DNA from 2 places in the Streptomyces tatrensis genome. Region 2 is predicted to be linked to the other one. Evidence: riboswitches for the same ligand, from Rfam matches in the RefSeq annotation. Region 2 holds a riboswitch; the other holds the start of a gene.
What was found. Region 2 has a riboswitch for cobalamin ahead of ACODT5_RS44820 (ribonucleoside-diphosphate reductase subunit alpha). Riboswitches for the same ligand answer to the same signal wherever they lie in the genome.
Positions count from the first base shown of each region.

Region 1: another riboswitch for cobalamin. It lies ahead of ACODT5_RS46080 (energy-coupling factor ABC transporter permease); the one in region 2 lies ahead of ACODT5_RS44820 (ribonucleoside-diphosphate reductase subunit alpha).

Region 1 covers NZ_JBMDLB010000011.1:6,607,043-6,614,182, forward strand. The annotation lists gene ACODT5_RS46065 (energy-coupling factor ABC transporter ATP-binding protein) at 1-490, opposite strand, end outside; gene cbiQ (cobalt ECF transporter T component CbiQ) at 487-1,236, opposite strand; gene ACODT5_RS46075 (energy-coupling factor ABC transporter substrate-binding protein) at 1,240-1,581, opposite strand; gene ACODT5_RS46080 (energy-coupling factor ABC transporter permease) at 1,581-2,276, opposite strand; cobalamin riboswitch at 2,306-2,499, opposite strand; gene ACODT5_RS46085 (flavodoxin family protein) at 2,777-3,508, shown strand; gene ACODT5_RS46090 (AMIN-like domain-containing (lipo)protein) at 3,550-4,071, opposite strand; gene ACODT5_RS46095 (SsgA family sporulation/cell division regulator) at 4,205-4,612, opposite strand; gene ACODT5_RS46100 (hypothetical protein) at 4,829-5,143, opposite strand; gene ACODT5_RS46105 (L-serine ammonia-lyase) at 5,468-6,850, opposite strand; gene ACODT5_RS46110 (APC family permease) at 7,014-7,140, opposite strand, start outside.
Region 2 covers NZ_JBMDLB010000011.1:6,320,250-6,327,389, forward strand. The annotation lists gene ACODT5_RS44815 (ribonucleotide-diphosphate reductase subunit beta) at 461-1,492, opposite strand; gene ACODT5_RS44820 (ribonucleoside-diphosphate reductase subunit alpha) at 1,492-3,876, opposite strand; cobalamin riboswitch at 4,037-4,165, opposite strand; gene ACODT5_RS44825 (GNAT family N-acetyltransferase) at 4,243-4,740, opposite strand; gene ACODT5_RS44830 (CstA-like transporter-associated (seleno)protein) at 4,830-5,027, opposite strand; gene ACODT5_RS44835 (carbon starvation CstA family protein) at 5,024-7,140, opposite strand, start outside.

The sequences.
Region 1 (7,140 bases), 290 kb from region 2:
CCGCCCCCGCGATCGCCGCGCGCTTGCGCTGGCCGTAGGAGAGCAGGTGCGTGGGGCGGTCCCGCAGGTGCGTGATGTCCAGTGCGGCGAGGGCCGAGTCCACGCGGGCGCGGACCTCCGGGGCGGGGAGCCCCAGGTTCATCGGGCCGAAGGAGACGTCCTGTTCCACCGAGGCCGCGAACAGCTGGTCGTCGGGGTCCTGCACCACCAGCTGGACGGACGTGCGCAGCCGGGTCAGCCCGGCCCGGTCGTACGAGACCTCCGTGCCGTCCAGCCACAGCGTGCCCGGGCCGGGCCGCAGGCCGCCGCTCAGCAGCCGCATCAGGGTGGTCTTGCCACTGCCGTTGCGGCCCAGCAGGGCCAGCGCCCGGCCCGGGGCGATGGCGAAGTCGACGCCGGTCAGGACGGCGGGGCCGTCCTCGTAGGCGTAGCCCGCGCCGGACAGTTCCACCACCGGCGCGTGGGGGGAGGGGGGCAGCGACGGGTTCACGAGGAGAGCCCCTTCAGGGTGAGGGTCAGGGTGATCAGGGCCGCCAGCAGCCCGGCGGTGCCCGTCAGGAAGCGCCACGACAGGGCCGCCTCCGGTACGAGGACCCGCAGCGCGCCGTCGTAGCCGCGTCCGGCCAGCCCCGACTGGAGCTTGGCCGCGCGGTCGAAGGCCCGTACGAAGGAGGTGGCGGCGAGCCCGGCCAGGGAGCGCCACACCGCCGCCCGGCCGGTGTGCCCGAGCCGGGCGGCCTGGGCCCGGCGGACCTGGGCCATGGAGTCGAGCAGCAGGAAGCCGATCCGGTACATGACCAGGGCCACGTCCACCACCGGGGCCGGCACCCCGGCCCGGACCAGCCGGGGCAGTACGTCGGAGACCGGGGTGGTGAAGGCGAACAGCAGCAGCCCGAGCGAGGCGGCCGAGGTGCGCAGCAGCAGTTCGGCGGCGAGCCGGGGGCCTTCGGGGGCCAGGGACACCGGCCCCGCCGGGCCGCCGACGGCGAACAGCAGCGGCAGCGCCCCGGTGAAGCAGAAGCCGAGCGGGATCCGGAAGGCCCGCCAGAGCTGCCGGCCGGCCACTCCCGCCGGGCCGAGCAGCACGGCGAGGGTGGCGGCGGCCACCAGCGGCCCGCCCGGCCAGGGCGGCAGGCACACGGCGGTGACCGTCAGCCCGATCCCGAGCAGGGCCTTCTCCAGCGGGTGCCGGCCGCGCCAGCGACTGCTGTGCGCGGCCACGTCGATCGGCAGCACCGCCTAGGCCTCCGGGGCGGCGGAAGCAGCGGCGGCGGCGGCCGCTCCTTGGCGGCGGCCCTTGCGGACGCCGAAGTAGTAGGCGAGCACGCCCGCGCCCAGCGCCGCCTGCAGGGCGAACAGCGCGGACTCGATCTCGCCGGACGGGGGCTCGTACAGAGGGGAGAACCAGGGCTCGTAATCAGGCTTCAGCTCGGTGATCGCCGTCTCGGCCTGCGCGTCGGCGCCCGTGAAGGGCTCCTCCTTGTGGTCGCCCATCCCCAGCGCGACGGGGAGGACGGCCAGCGCCGCCACCAGGAGCAGCAGCAGGCTGTTGATCTTCGCGTTCTTGGACATCCCGCTCATCAGGCCGCCGCCTTCTCTTCGGTACGGGCGGAGGTCAGCTTCGCGACGCCCAGCCGGACCAGGTCCGACTTGCTCGACGCCATCAGCAGCCGCATCACGAGGACGGTCAGCAGACCCTCGCTCACGGCCAGCGGTATCTGCGTGACCGCGAAGATCCCCCCGAACTTCGCGAGCGCGCCCGGGAACCCGCTGGCCGGGTCCGGGAAGGCCAGCGCGAGCTGGAGGCTGGTGACGCAGTAGGTGACCAGGTCGGCGAAGAAGGCGCCGAAGAACACGGTCACCATCAGCGGGAGACCGAACGTGCGCAGCAGCCGGTAGACGGCGTAGCCCGCCCACGGGCCGGCGATGGCCATCGAGAAGACGTTGGCGCCGAGGGTGGTGAGCCCTCCGTGCGCCAGCAGCAGGGCCTGGAACAGCAGGGTGATGGTGCCGAGCACCGCCATGATCGGCGGCCGGAACAGGATCGCCCCGAGCCCGGTGCCCGTGGGGTGCGAGCAACTGCCCGTCACCGAGGGGATCTTCAGGGCGGACAGGACGAACGTGAACGCTCCGGAGGCGCCGAGCAGCAGCGTGCTCTCCGGGTTGGCCTTCACCTCGCGGGTGAGCGAGCGGACGCCGTGGACGACGAAGGGAGCGGACGCGGCGCCCCAGGCGACCGCGTGCAAAGGGGGTAGGAACCCCTCGGCTATATGCATGAGTGGGGAGACCTCTCCAGCACCTCGTGGATGGACAACGCGCCCCGGCCGGTCTCCTGGCTCACGGGTTGACGTCCATGCTCCGCCTTCCCGGGCAGCGCGGAACCTCCCGCGCAGCCCAGTGGCTTTCCCGCAGGAGTGGAGCCGGACTTCCCGATCACAGTGGCGAGGGCCGCACCGGTTTCCCACCGGTTTCCCGAACACCAAGGCCCGCTGACCCTAGTCGGCCGCACGGACCGGTAACAACCCGCCCCAATCGCGCCGGGCGGCGGCCGGATTCCGCTTAGGGGTGACGCTCCGTGTCCGGCGGCTCGTCGGCCGTCCCAAGGGTGCGGACCGGAGGGGGAGTTCCGGGTACCCGGGGCCGCAGGGCGGCGGAGGTCGCGCCGCGCCGTACCGTTCCGCACGGACGGGGGAGAGCGGGGGCGAGCCGGGGCGGGGCGAGCACGGACGGGTGCGGTCCGCTGGCGGGGCCGCCCGGCCGCGCAGAGCCTGGTGGGGTGACCGCCGAACCCGATGCCGCGCCCGCCGTCGACTACTCCGACCTCACCGCCGTCTACGTCAACTGCACGCTCAAGCGATCGCCCGAGCCCAGCAACACCGAGGGCCTGATCGACAAGAGCCGCGCGGTGATGGAGGCGGCCGGGGTCCGGACCTCGCTCATCCGGGCCGTCGACCACGAGATCGCCACCGGCGTCTGGCCCGATATGACCGACCACGGCTGGGAGAGCGATCAGTGGCCGGTGCTCTACAGCCAGATCATGGACGCCGACATCCTCGTCCTGTGCGGCCCGATCTGGCTCGGGGACAACAGCTCGGTGATGAAGCAGGTCATGGAGCGGCTCTACGCCTGCTCCTCGATCCTGAACGAGCAGGGCCAGTACGCCTATTACGGGCGCGTAGGCGGGGCGCTGATCACCGGCAACGAGGACGGCGTCAAGCACTGCGCCATGAACATCCTCTACAGCCTCCAGCACCTCGGCTACGCGATCCCCCCGCAGGCCGACGCCGGATGGATCGGCGAAGCCGGACCAGGGCCCTCGTACCTGGACCCCGGATCCGGCGGCCCCGAGAACGACTTCACCAACCGGAACACGGCCTTCATGAGCTGGAACCTCATGCACCTGGCCGCTCTGCTCAAGCGGTCCGGCGGGATGCCGGCGCACGGCAACCAGCGCTCCCTGTGGGACGCGGGCTGCCGCTTCGACTTCCCGAACCCCGAGCACCGGTAGGTCCCCGCCCCGGTCCCGCCTCCCGCCCCGGGCCGGCGTGCTCAGCAGACGTTCGGGTGCGCGATGTCCAGGACGAAGCGCTCCGGGGCGTGCAGCTTGAACGAGGTGTAGGCGGGCTTGGTGTCGAAGGCGGCGCCGAAGGTGACGTACCCCTCGTAGTCGCCGGTCAGGGCGATGCCCTTCAGCTTGGGCAGGTAGATCTTGAGCAGCTTGGGCCCGAGGTAGACGTTGCGGCCCGCTTCGTCGTGTCCCGCGGCGGGGTTCAGGCGGATCTCCAGGAAGTACCGCCCGGCCAGCGGGACGGGCTTGCCGGACCCGTCGTAGACCAGGGACGGGACGGGGGTGACGGTGACCTCGGGGACGTATCCCTGCAGGTCGATGACCATGCGGTCGTACGTGCAGTGCCCGCCCCAGCGGGCATTGACGACGAGCGGAGTGGTGGTGGCGGCGGTCGTGGTGGTGGTCGTGGCTGCGGCGGAGGCCGGTGCGGCGAAGGCGAGCATGGCGGTGAGCAGTGCGCCCAACCCCAGTGCGGTGGCCTGCCGGCGGCGTGGACGGATCATGGCGTCCCCTCGATTCCGAGAGACGGGGAACGGTGTCACCCGTGAAGACGCGCCCGGTACGGCCGTGGTTGCACCGGCTTCATCCGGTTGATCGTGTTCACCTGATTCAGGTGATTCACCTGAATCACCCGGTTCAGCTGGGCAGGAGGGCGCTCAGCTCGGCGTCGAGGTCGTAGTGGCGGTGTTCCTGGCCGCGCGGCACCAGCTCGGTCATCCGGCGGCACAGCTCCCGTAGGTCCTTGGCCCGGGCGGACACCACGCACGACTGCTCGCCGTTGCTGAAGGCGAGGAAGACCCGCGGCTCGGTGCCCTTCCAGCGCGGCCACACCTGGATGTCGCCCTCGCCGGTGGCGCAGATCTGGCCGTCGAGGAGCAGCTCCCGGGAGAAGACCCAGTGCGCGAGGTGCATCCCGGCACCCTCGAAGTCGAGGGAGATCTCGTAGGGCCGGTCCGTGCGGTACAAGAAGACGCCCCGGACCGGGACGGGCGCGGGTGCGGCCTCGAGCCGGAGCGGGAGGACGCGGTGTTCGGTGCCGGCCATGAGGGCGCCTCTCTCTCGGGTGGGGTCGCGCCGACGCACGCGCGACATGCCCACTCGGGCAAGCTAGCCCACCCCCGGCCCGCCATTCCGCTGCCAAAGGTCCCGTCCGGCCGGGCCGCTCGGCCCGACTTCACCCGATGCGCCGAGCCCCGCCCTCCGGGGGGGAGGGCGGGGCTCGGCGGACGTGCGCGACCGGGGCGGGGGCCCCGGCCGGGACTACGGGAGCGGGTTGAAGATGAAGGACTCGTGCGCGTTGGACTGGCCGATCGCGGTGAAGCCGGATCCGTTGGACTGGGCTCCGTTGTTCTGGTTCGAGGCACCGAAGCCCGAGGCGACCTGCTGGGCGGTGGAGGAGTTCCCGAGGTTGCTGCCGCCGACCCCGCTGCCGAGGATGCCGGCGAGGGCCGCGTTCGACGCGGTCCCGGCCGCACCGGCCCCGTTGTCGGCCTGGGCGACTCCCGAGAGGAGCGCGAAGGCGAGGGGGAGCGATGCGGCGGCCGCCATCACGCGGATGCTGCGGGTGCTTGCCATGTTTCAAGTCCTCCAGTTAAGCAAAACGGCTGTGGTCCAAGACGGTTGGCCGACCGCCGGGGGTGTGGACGCGACGTCGTGTCCCCACCCTGGCGCAGGTGATCATCAAGAAACCAGCCCAGAGTGCCTTGTTCCCCCTCAAGCGTGATCAACTCACCGCTAAACCTCACATCCCACCCAATCTCGAACGAAGTTACTGGCGTAACCCACCCATGCGGAGGCGGCCGCCGTCGCCTTCCTGGTCCGAGCCCGGAAAACCCGATGGGGCGTGACTCGAAGAGTCACGCCCCATCGGTGTCGAGCGGGGTCACGCGGAATGCCGGGTCAGCACTCGATGACGTTGACCGCCAGGCCGCCGCGGGCGGTCTCCTTGTACTTGACCTTCATGTCGGCGCCCGTCTCCTTCATGGTCTTGATGACCTTGTCGAGGGAGACCTTGTGGGTGCCGTCGCCGCGCATCGCCATCTTGGCCGCGGTGACGGCCTTGACCGCCGCCATGCCGTTGCGCTCGATGCAGGGGATCTGGACGAGGCCGCCGACCGGGTCGCAGGTGAGGCCGAGGTTGTGCTCCATGCCGATTTCGGCCGCGTTCTCGACCTGCTCCGGGGTGCCGCCCAGGACCTCGGCCAGCGCGCCGGCCGCCATCGAGCAGGCCGAGCCGACCTCGCCCTGGCAGCCGACCTCGGCGCCGGAGATCGAGGCGTTCTCCTTGAAGAGCATGCCGATCGCGCCCGCGGCGAGGAGGAAGCGGACCACGCCGTCCTCGTCGGCGCCCGGCACGAAGTTCATGTAGTAGTGCAGGACGGCGGGCAGGACCCCGGCCGCGCCGTTGGTGGGCGCGGTGACGACGCGGCCGCCGGCCGCGTTCTCCTCGTTGACCGCCATCGCGTAGATGGTCGCCCACTCGCTGCGGTGCATCATCGGGTCGCCCTCGGTGCGCAGCTGGCGCGCCGTGGAGGCGGCCCGGCGCTTGACCCGCAGGCCGCCGGGGAGGATGCCCTCGCGGGACATGCCGCGCGAGACGCAGGCCTGCATGACGCGCCAGATCTCCAGGAGGCCCTCGCGGATCTCGTCCTCGGTGCGCCAGGCCTTCTCGTTCTCCAGCATCATCGAGGAGATCGACAGGCCGGTCTCGTTCGCCAGGCGGAGCATCTCGTCACCGCTGCGGAAGGGGTACTTCAGCGGGGTGTCGTCGAGCTTGATCCGGTCCTCGCCGACCGCGTCCTCGTCCACGACGAAGCCGCCGCCCACCGAGTAGTAGGTCTTCTCCAGCAGCGGGGTGCCCGCCTCGTCGTACGCGAAGAGCGTCATGCCGTTCGCGTGGTACGGGAGCGAGCGCCGGCGGTGCAGGATCAGCTGGTTCGGCTCGTCGAAGGCGATCTCGTGGCCGTCACCTATTTCCGTGCCCAGCAGGCGCAGGCGGCCGCTCTGGCGGATGCGCTCGACCTCGGCGTCGGCGGTCTCCACGTTCACGGTGCGGGGGGAGTGGCCCTCCAGGCCCAGCAGGACCGCCTTGGGGGTGCCGTGGCCGTGCCCGGTGGCACCGAGCGAGCCGAAGAGCTCGGCGCGGACCGAGGCGGTCTGGGCGAGGACGCCGTCCTTCTTGAGCCGGGTCACGAACATGCGCGCGGCGCGCATCGGTCCGACGGTGTGGGAGGAAGAGGGACCGATGCCGATCGAGAAGAGATCGAAGACGGAGATGGCCACGGTTGCGGACTCCTATGTCTGCTCGTGGGTGGGAAGCGTGGGCAGGAGGGGCGGATCTGGTTGATCGGGTTGATCAGTGGTGATCTGCGGATTTTGTCCGGCAGCCGAGCTTAACGCGGTGAGGTGAACAGCTCGGCCGCCGGACGGGTCGGGACGGGGGTGCTCAGGCGTGGGTCAGTTCGCGCTCCGGTGCGTCGGCCGCGTCGGCCTCCCCGGCGGGGGCGTCCAGGACCGGGTCCGGGCCCGGCAGGCCCGCGTAGTGGGCCTTGACCCCGGACCGTACGGCCCAG
Region 2 (7,140 bases):
GGCCTCCACATGGTCCACCGCGCTGTCTCAGCACTGTCTGTGCGGGGAGCGGGTCAACAAGTCGCTGCGGGACCGGGAACACAAGTGCATCGCGTGCGGCCTGGTCGGCAAGCGCGACATGGTGTCCGCTGCCCTGGCCTCCTTCGTCCGCTTCGCCGATGTGGACGACCCCAAGACCGCGTACCTGGACATCACCGCGTCCCGACACGCGCAGATCATCTTCTCCGAAGGGCTGGAAGAAGCCCTGCGGGAGTCAACCACACCGTGCCAGAACACCCCTCGGGGTGCTGGTCGCGTGGCAGTTCCACGTCAACGTGGAACCTCTGCTCCCCGAACCGCCGGACGGCGGTCCCGAGCAACCCCGGATGAGCCACGCCCCGTGCGTGACCACGCCGGAAAGCCCGGACACCGCCCCGGCTGCAACTCGCAGCTCACCCTCTGGTGCCTTACGGATCAAGTCTTAGAAGTCCTCGTCCAGGTCGACCGTGCCCTCGACCGCGACCTGGTAGGCCGACGGGCGGCGCTCGAAGAAGTTCGTCAGCTCCTGGACGCCCTGGAGCTCCATGAAGGAGAACGGGTTCTGCGAGCCGTAGACCGGCGGGAAGCCGAGGCGGACCAGGCGCTGGTCCGCGACGCACTCCAGGTACTCGCGCATCGACTCGGTGTTCATGCCCGGCAGGCCGTCGCCGCACAGGTCGTGGCCGAACTGCAGCTCGGCCTCGACGGCCTCCCTGAGCATGTCGGTGACCTGCTGCTGGAGCGCGTCGTCGAAGAGCTCCGGCTCCTCCTTGCGGACGGTGTCGATCACCTCGAAGGCGAAGCTCATGTGGGCGCTCTCGTCCCGGAACACCCAGTTGGTGCCCGTAGCCAGGCCGTGCAGCAGGCCGCGCGAGCGGAACCAGTACACGTACGCGAACGCCCCGTAGAAGAACAGGCCCTCGATGCACGCGGCGAAGCAGATCAGGTTCAGCAGGAAGCGGCGGCGGTCGGCGGCCGTTTCCAGGCGGTCGATCTTCTCGACCCCCTCTCCATCGAGTGCAGCCATCCAGCGGAAGCAGAACTGCGCCTTCTCGCGGATCGACGGGATCTCCTCGACCGCGTCGAAGGCGGCCGCGCGGTCGTCCGGATCGGGCAGGTAGGTGTCGAGCAGCGTCAGATAGAACTGGACGTGCACGGCCTCCTCGAAGAGCTGGCGCGACAGGTACAGGCGCGCCTCCGGGGAGTTGATGTGCTTGTACAGGGTGAGGACCAGGTTGTTCGAGACGATCGAGTCGCCCGTCGCGAAGAACGCGACCAGGCGGCCGATCATGTGCTGCTCGGAAGGCGTCAGCTTCGCGAGGTCCGCGACGTCCGAGTGGAGGTCGACCTCCTCGACGGTCCAGGTGTTCTTGATCGCGTCCCGGTAGCGCTCGTAGAAGTCCGGGTAGCGCATGGGGCGGAGCGTGAGCTCGAAGCCCGGGTCCAGGAGGTTTTTGGTGGGGTTGGAGCTCATTACTGGCAGGCCTCGCAGGACTCGGGGTTTTCAAGGGAGCAGGCCAGCGCGTCGGCGTCGACGGCCTGCGGGAGCGGGGTGGCGGCCGCCGGGACCGTGCTGCCGGAGGCGGCGCGGGCGATCTTCGTCGCGGGGCGGGACCGCAGGTAGTACGTGGTCTTCAGGCCCTGCTTCCAGGCGTACGCGTACATCGAGCTGAGCTTGCCGATGGTGGGCGTCTCCAGGAACAGGTTCAGCGACTGCGACTGGTCCAGGAAGGGGGTGCGCGCGGCGGCCATGTCGATGAGGCCGCGCTGCGGGATCTCCCACGCCGTGCGGTACAGGTCGCGCACCTCCGCCGGGATCCAGCCGAAGCCCTGGACCGAGCCGGAGGACTCGCGCAGCGCCTCGCGGGTCTGGGCGTCCCAGACGCCGAGCCGCTTGAGCTCCTGCACCAGGTAGCCGTTGACCTGGAGGAACTCCCCGCTCAGGGTCTCGCGCTTGAAGAGGTTGGAGACCTGCGGCTCGATGCACTCGTACACGCCCGCGATGGAGGCGATGGTCGCCGTCGGGGCGATCGCGAGGAGCAGGGAGTTGCGCATGCCGGTCTTCGCGACCCGGGCGCGCAGCGCGTCCCAGCGCTCGGGCCAGTTCAGCTCGACCTCGTAGTGGTCGGGGTGCAGGACGCCGCGGGCCGTGCGGGTCTGCTCCCACGCGGGGAGCGGGCCGCTGCGCTCGGCCAGGTCGCACGAGGCCTCGTACGCCGCGAGCATGATGCGCTCGGAGAGCTTCGTGGACAGGGCCTTCGCCTCGGGGGAGTCGAAGGGCAGCTTCAGCTGGAAGAAGACGTCCTGGAGGCCCATGGCGCCCAGGCCCACCGGGCGCCAGCGGGCGTTGGAGCGGCCGGCCTGCTCGGTCGGGTAGAAGTTGATGTCGACGACGCGGTCGAGGAAGGTGACCGCGGTGCGGACGGTCTCGTCCAGGCGCTCCCAGTCGATCTCCCCGTCCACGACGAACGCGCCGAGGTTGACCGAGCCCAGGTTGCAGACGGCCGTCTCGCCGTCGTTGGTGACCTCGATGATCTCGGTGCAGAGGTTCGAGGAGTGGACGACGGTGCCCGGCTCGGCGGTCTGGTTCGCCGTGCGGTTGGAGGCGTCCTTGAAGGTCATCCAGCCCTGGCCGGTCTGCGCGAGGGTGCGCATCATCCGGCCGTACAGGTCGCGGGCGGGCATGGACTTGCGGGCCAGGCCCGACTCCTCGGCCTTGCGGTAGGCGGCGTCGAACGCGTCGCCCCACAGGTCGACCAGCTCGGGGACGTCGGCCGGGGAGAACAGCGACCAGTCGGCGTCGGCGTTCACGCGGCGCATGAACTCGTCCGGCACCCAGTGGGCCAGGTTCAGGTTGTGCGTGCGGCGCTGGTCCTCGCCGGTGTTGTCGCGGAGCTCCAGGAACTCCTCGATGTCCGCGTGCCAGGTCTCCAGGTAGACGGCGGCGGCGCCCTTGCGGCGGCCGCCCTGGTTCACGGCGGCGACGGAGGCGTCGAGGGTCTTCAGGAACGGCACGATGCCGTTGGAGTGGCCGTTCGTGCCGCGGATCAGCGAACCGCGGGCGCGGATGCGGGAGTACGAGAGGCCGATGCCGCCGGCGTGCTTGGAGAGGCGCGCGATCTGGTGGTAGCGGTCGTAGATCGAGTCGAGCTCGTCCAGCGGGGAGTCCAGCAGGTAGCAGGAGGACATCTGCGGGTGCCGGGTGCCGGAGTTGAAGAGGGTGGGGGAGGAGGGCAGGTAGTCGAGGCGGCTCATCAGCCGGTAGAGCGAGGCCACTTCCTCGACGGCCTGGACGCTCTCGTTTTCGGCGAGGCCGCAGGCCACGCGCAGCATGAAGAACTGCGGGGTCTCGATGACCTGGCGGGTGATCGGGTGCCGCAGCAGGTAGCGGCTGTGCAGGGTGCGCAGGCCGAAGAAGCCGAAGCGGTCGTCGGCGCCCTCGGCGAGCGCGTGCTCGACCAGCGCGTCGAGCCGCTTCGCGTGCAGGCGTACGAAGTCGGCGGTGCGGTCGGCGATGAGCCCCTCGCGGTGGCCCACCTCCACGGAGCCGGAGAAGGTGGTGGCGCCCTGGCCGGCGGCCTCGTCGCGCACGGCCAGCGTCAGCAGGCGGGCGGCGAGGCGGGAGTACGCCGGGTCCTCGGAGATCAGCCCGGCGGCCCCCTCGGTGGCGAGCGTACGGAGCTCCGCCTCGTCGGCGGCGGCGCTGCGGCCGCGCAGCGCGGCGGCGGCGACCTTGCCGGGGTCGGTGTCGGGCAGGTCGGCGGTCAGCTCGGTGAGCGTGCGCAGGAGCGCGGCCCCCGGACCCTCATAGGCGGACGGGTCGGACTCGGCGCGCGGTGCGGAAGGCGCGATGGTCACGGGGGGAGCTCTCCCTCGCTCGGCTCCGGGAACACCGTTGGTGCGGGGCGCGAGGGGGCGCACGTGGGGGAGCGCGTGCCTGGCAGGGCAGTGCGCGTGCGCCACGTGGCGTCCACCGGCCCAACCGCGAGGCCCGGACGTGTCTGCACCCGGTTCGGTCGAGCCGGGCGCACTGTCGACAGGTCCTCGGACTTGCGGATGCACCGAACAGGTCGGTGCATTTCATACCGTTGCGGGACAGTTCCGGATTCTCACCGGATTCCCCTGCGGCGACAGCGAGCACGAGCATACATGTGGGGGCCGGTCCTTGCGTTGGCCCCCACATGTTGTGTCGCTCCGCGAGACGGTCCGGGCGACGGTCCGCGACTACAGCTCCAGGCGGTAGGTGAGCAGGGGGAGGCCGGGAACCGGGTACCAGTCCCGATCCGGCGTCCGTACGAAGCCCAGCCGGTCGTAGATCCGGTGTGCCCCGAGCATCTTCTCCGTGGTCGACAGCACCAGGTGGCTCACGCCCTCCAGCTCCCGGGCGCGGCTCACGCAGGCCCGTACGAGGGCCTCGCCCGCGCCGCGTCCGCGCGCCGCCGGGGAGACGGCCAGCATCCGGAACTCCGCCTCGCCGGGGCCCGCGATGTCGCACAGCGGGCTGCCGGGAGGGGCGAAGGTCACACCGCCGAGCAGCGTGTGCTCGTACGCGGCGACGATCACTTCGGCGTCGGGGGCGCGGCCGGCGACATCGCGCAGCCGGCTCAGGTAGGGGTCGTCCTCGGAGAAGTCCAGGAGTCCGTCGTCGAGGTAGGCCCGTGCGGTGATCTCGCCGAGCTCTTCGTATTCGGCGGCCGTCGCCGTCCTGATGATGATGTCCATGGCTCCGAGTGTGCGCCAGGGCAAGGCGGGGGGCCGCCGCGTTCCGTCGGGTGGACGGCGGACGCGGCGGCCCCTGGGGTCCTACGGGTTCAGCAGCAGCGGAACCCTTCGCGCGGATCTCCCTCGCGGGCGTCCGTACGGGCCCGCTCGAAGGCCCGGCGCGACTGGACCTCGGCGTCGGGGTCGTGCGTACGGGCGTGGGCGACGTAGCGGTCGTAGGCCGCCTCGCCCGAGAACTCCCTCACGAAGTACCGGGCCCGGCCCAGCAGGTGGCGCAGGCGGGTCACGCCGGTTCCCGCACCGGGTCCTGTACGCGGCCCCCGCCCGAGTCGAGGCCGGCCGCGGCGAGCTCCGCGCGCTCCTCGGCGGTCGGGATGAGCCCGGCCGGGGCGACGATCTTGGACTCGGTCCACGGGAACTCGACCAGGGTGACCGACTCGGGCTTGCGGATGGCCTTGAAGCAGGTCCGGGCCGCGTCCACGAGCACGACGATGATCAGCAGGGCGAAGAAGACCGACAGGACGCCGTCCACCGTGGCGTTGGTGACCACGGTGTGCATCTCGTCCATGTTCTTGGCGGGCTTGAGGACCTTGCCCGCGTCGATGCCGTCCTGGTAGACGTCCCGCTGCGCGAAGAAGCCGATCTTCGGGTTGTCGGAGAAGATCTTCTGGTAGCTGGCGGTGAGCGTGACGGCCAGGTCCCAGGCCAGCGGAACGCCCGTCACCCAGGCCCACTTGAGCCGGCCGGACTTGATCAGCAGGGTGGTGCAGACGGACAGGGCGACCGCTGCGAGGAGCTGGTTCGCGATGCCGAACAGCGGGAAGAGCTGGTTGATGCCGCCCAGCGGGTCCTTGACGCCGACCCAGAGGAAGTAGCCCCAGCCGCCGACGACCACCGCGCTGGCGAACCAGACGCCCGGCTTCCAGCTGACGTCCTTGAAGGACTTGTGCACGTTGCCGAGGGTGTCCTGGAGCATGAACCGGCCCACGCGGGTGCCCGCGTCGACCGTGGTCAGGATGAACAGGGCCTCGAACATGATCGCGAAGTGGTACCAGAACGCCTTCATCGCGGTGCCGCCGATGACGGCCGAGAAGATCTCCGACATTCCGAGTGCGAAGGTCGGCGCGCCGCCCGTACGGGACAGCAGGCTGGTCTCCTCCACGTCCTTCGCGGCCTGCGCGAGGGCCTCGGGGGAGATGGCGAAGCCGAAGTTCGTCACGGCCTGCGAGGCCGTCTCGACGGTGGCGCCGACCACGCCGCCGGGGGAGTTGATGGCGAAGTAGAGGCCGGGGTCGATGATGCAGGCCGCGATGATCGCCATGATCGCGACGAAGGACTCGGTCAGCATGGCGCCGTAGCCGATGACCCGGACCTGGGTCTCCTTCTGGATCATCTTCGGGGTGGTGCCCGAGGAGACCAGGGAGTGGAAGCCGGAGAGGGCTCCGCAGGCGATGGTGATGAAGACGAAGGGGAACATCGAGCCGGCGAAGACCGGGCCGTCGCCGCGCGAGGCGAACTCGGTGACCGCCGGCATCTTCAGCGTCGGCATGGCGATGACCACGCCCACGGCCAGCAGCCCGATGGTGCCCACCTTCATGAAGGTGGAGAGGTAGTCGCGCGGGGCGAGCAGCATCCACACCGGCAGGACGGACGCCACGAAGCCGTAGGCGACCATCCAGATGACCAGCGTCTCCTTCTCCAGGGTGAAGGTGTCCGCCAGCGAGGACTCGGCGACCCAGCCGCCCGCGACGATGGCGAGCAGCAGGAGCGCGACACCGACGGCGGAGACCTCGGTGACCTTGCCCGGGCGCAGGACGCGCAGGTAGAAGCCCATGAAGAGGGCGATCGGGATGGTCATGCCGATGGAGAAGACGCCCCACGGGGAGTGCGCCAGCGCGTTGACGATGACCAGGGCCAGCACGGCCAGCAGGATGATCATGATGGCGAAGACGCCGACCAGTGCGGCGGCGCCGCCGACCGGGCCGATCTCGTCCCGGGCCATCTGGCCGAGCGAACGGCCGTTGCGACGGGTGGAGAAGAAGAGCGTGACCATGTCCTGGACGGCGCCCGCGAAGATCACGCCGACGACGATCCAGATAGTGCCGGGCAGGTAGCCCATCTGTGAGGCGAGTACGGGACCGACGAGCGGTCCGGCGCCGGCGATGGCGGCGAAGTGGTGGCCGAAAAGCACCCGCCGGTCGGTCGGGTGGAAGTCGACACCGTTGTCAAGGCGTTCGGCGGGGGTGGCGCGGGTCTTGTCCACCTTCAGGACGCGGTTCGCGATGAAGCGCGCGTAGAAGCGGTAGCCGATCGCGTACGAACCCAGGGCCGCGGCGAGCAGCCAGGCGGCCGAGATCTCCTCGCCGCGCGAGAGCGCCAGCACGCCCCAGCCGATGGCCC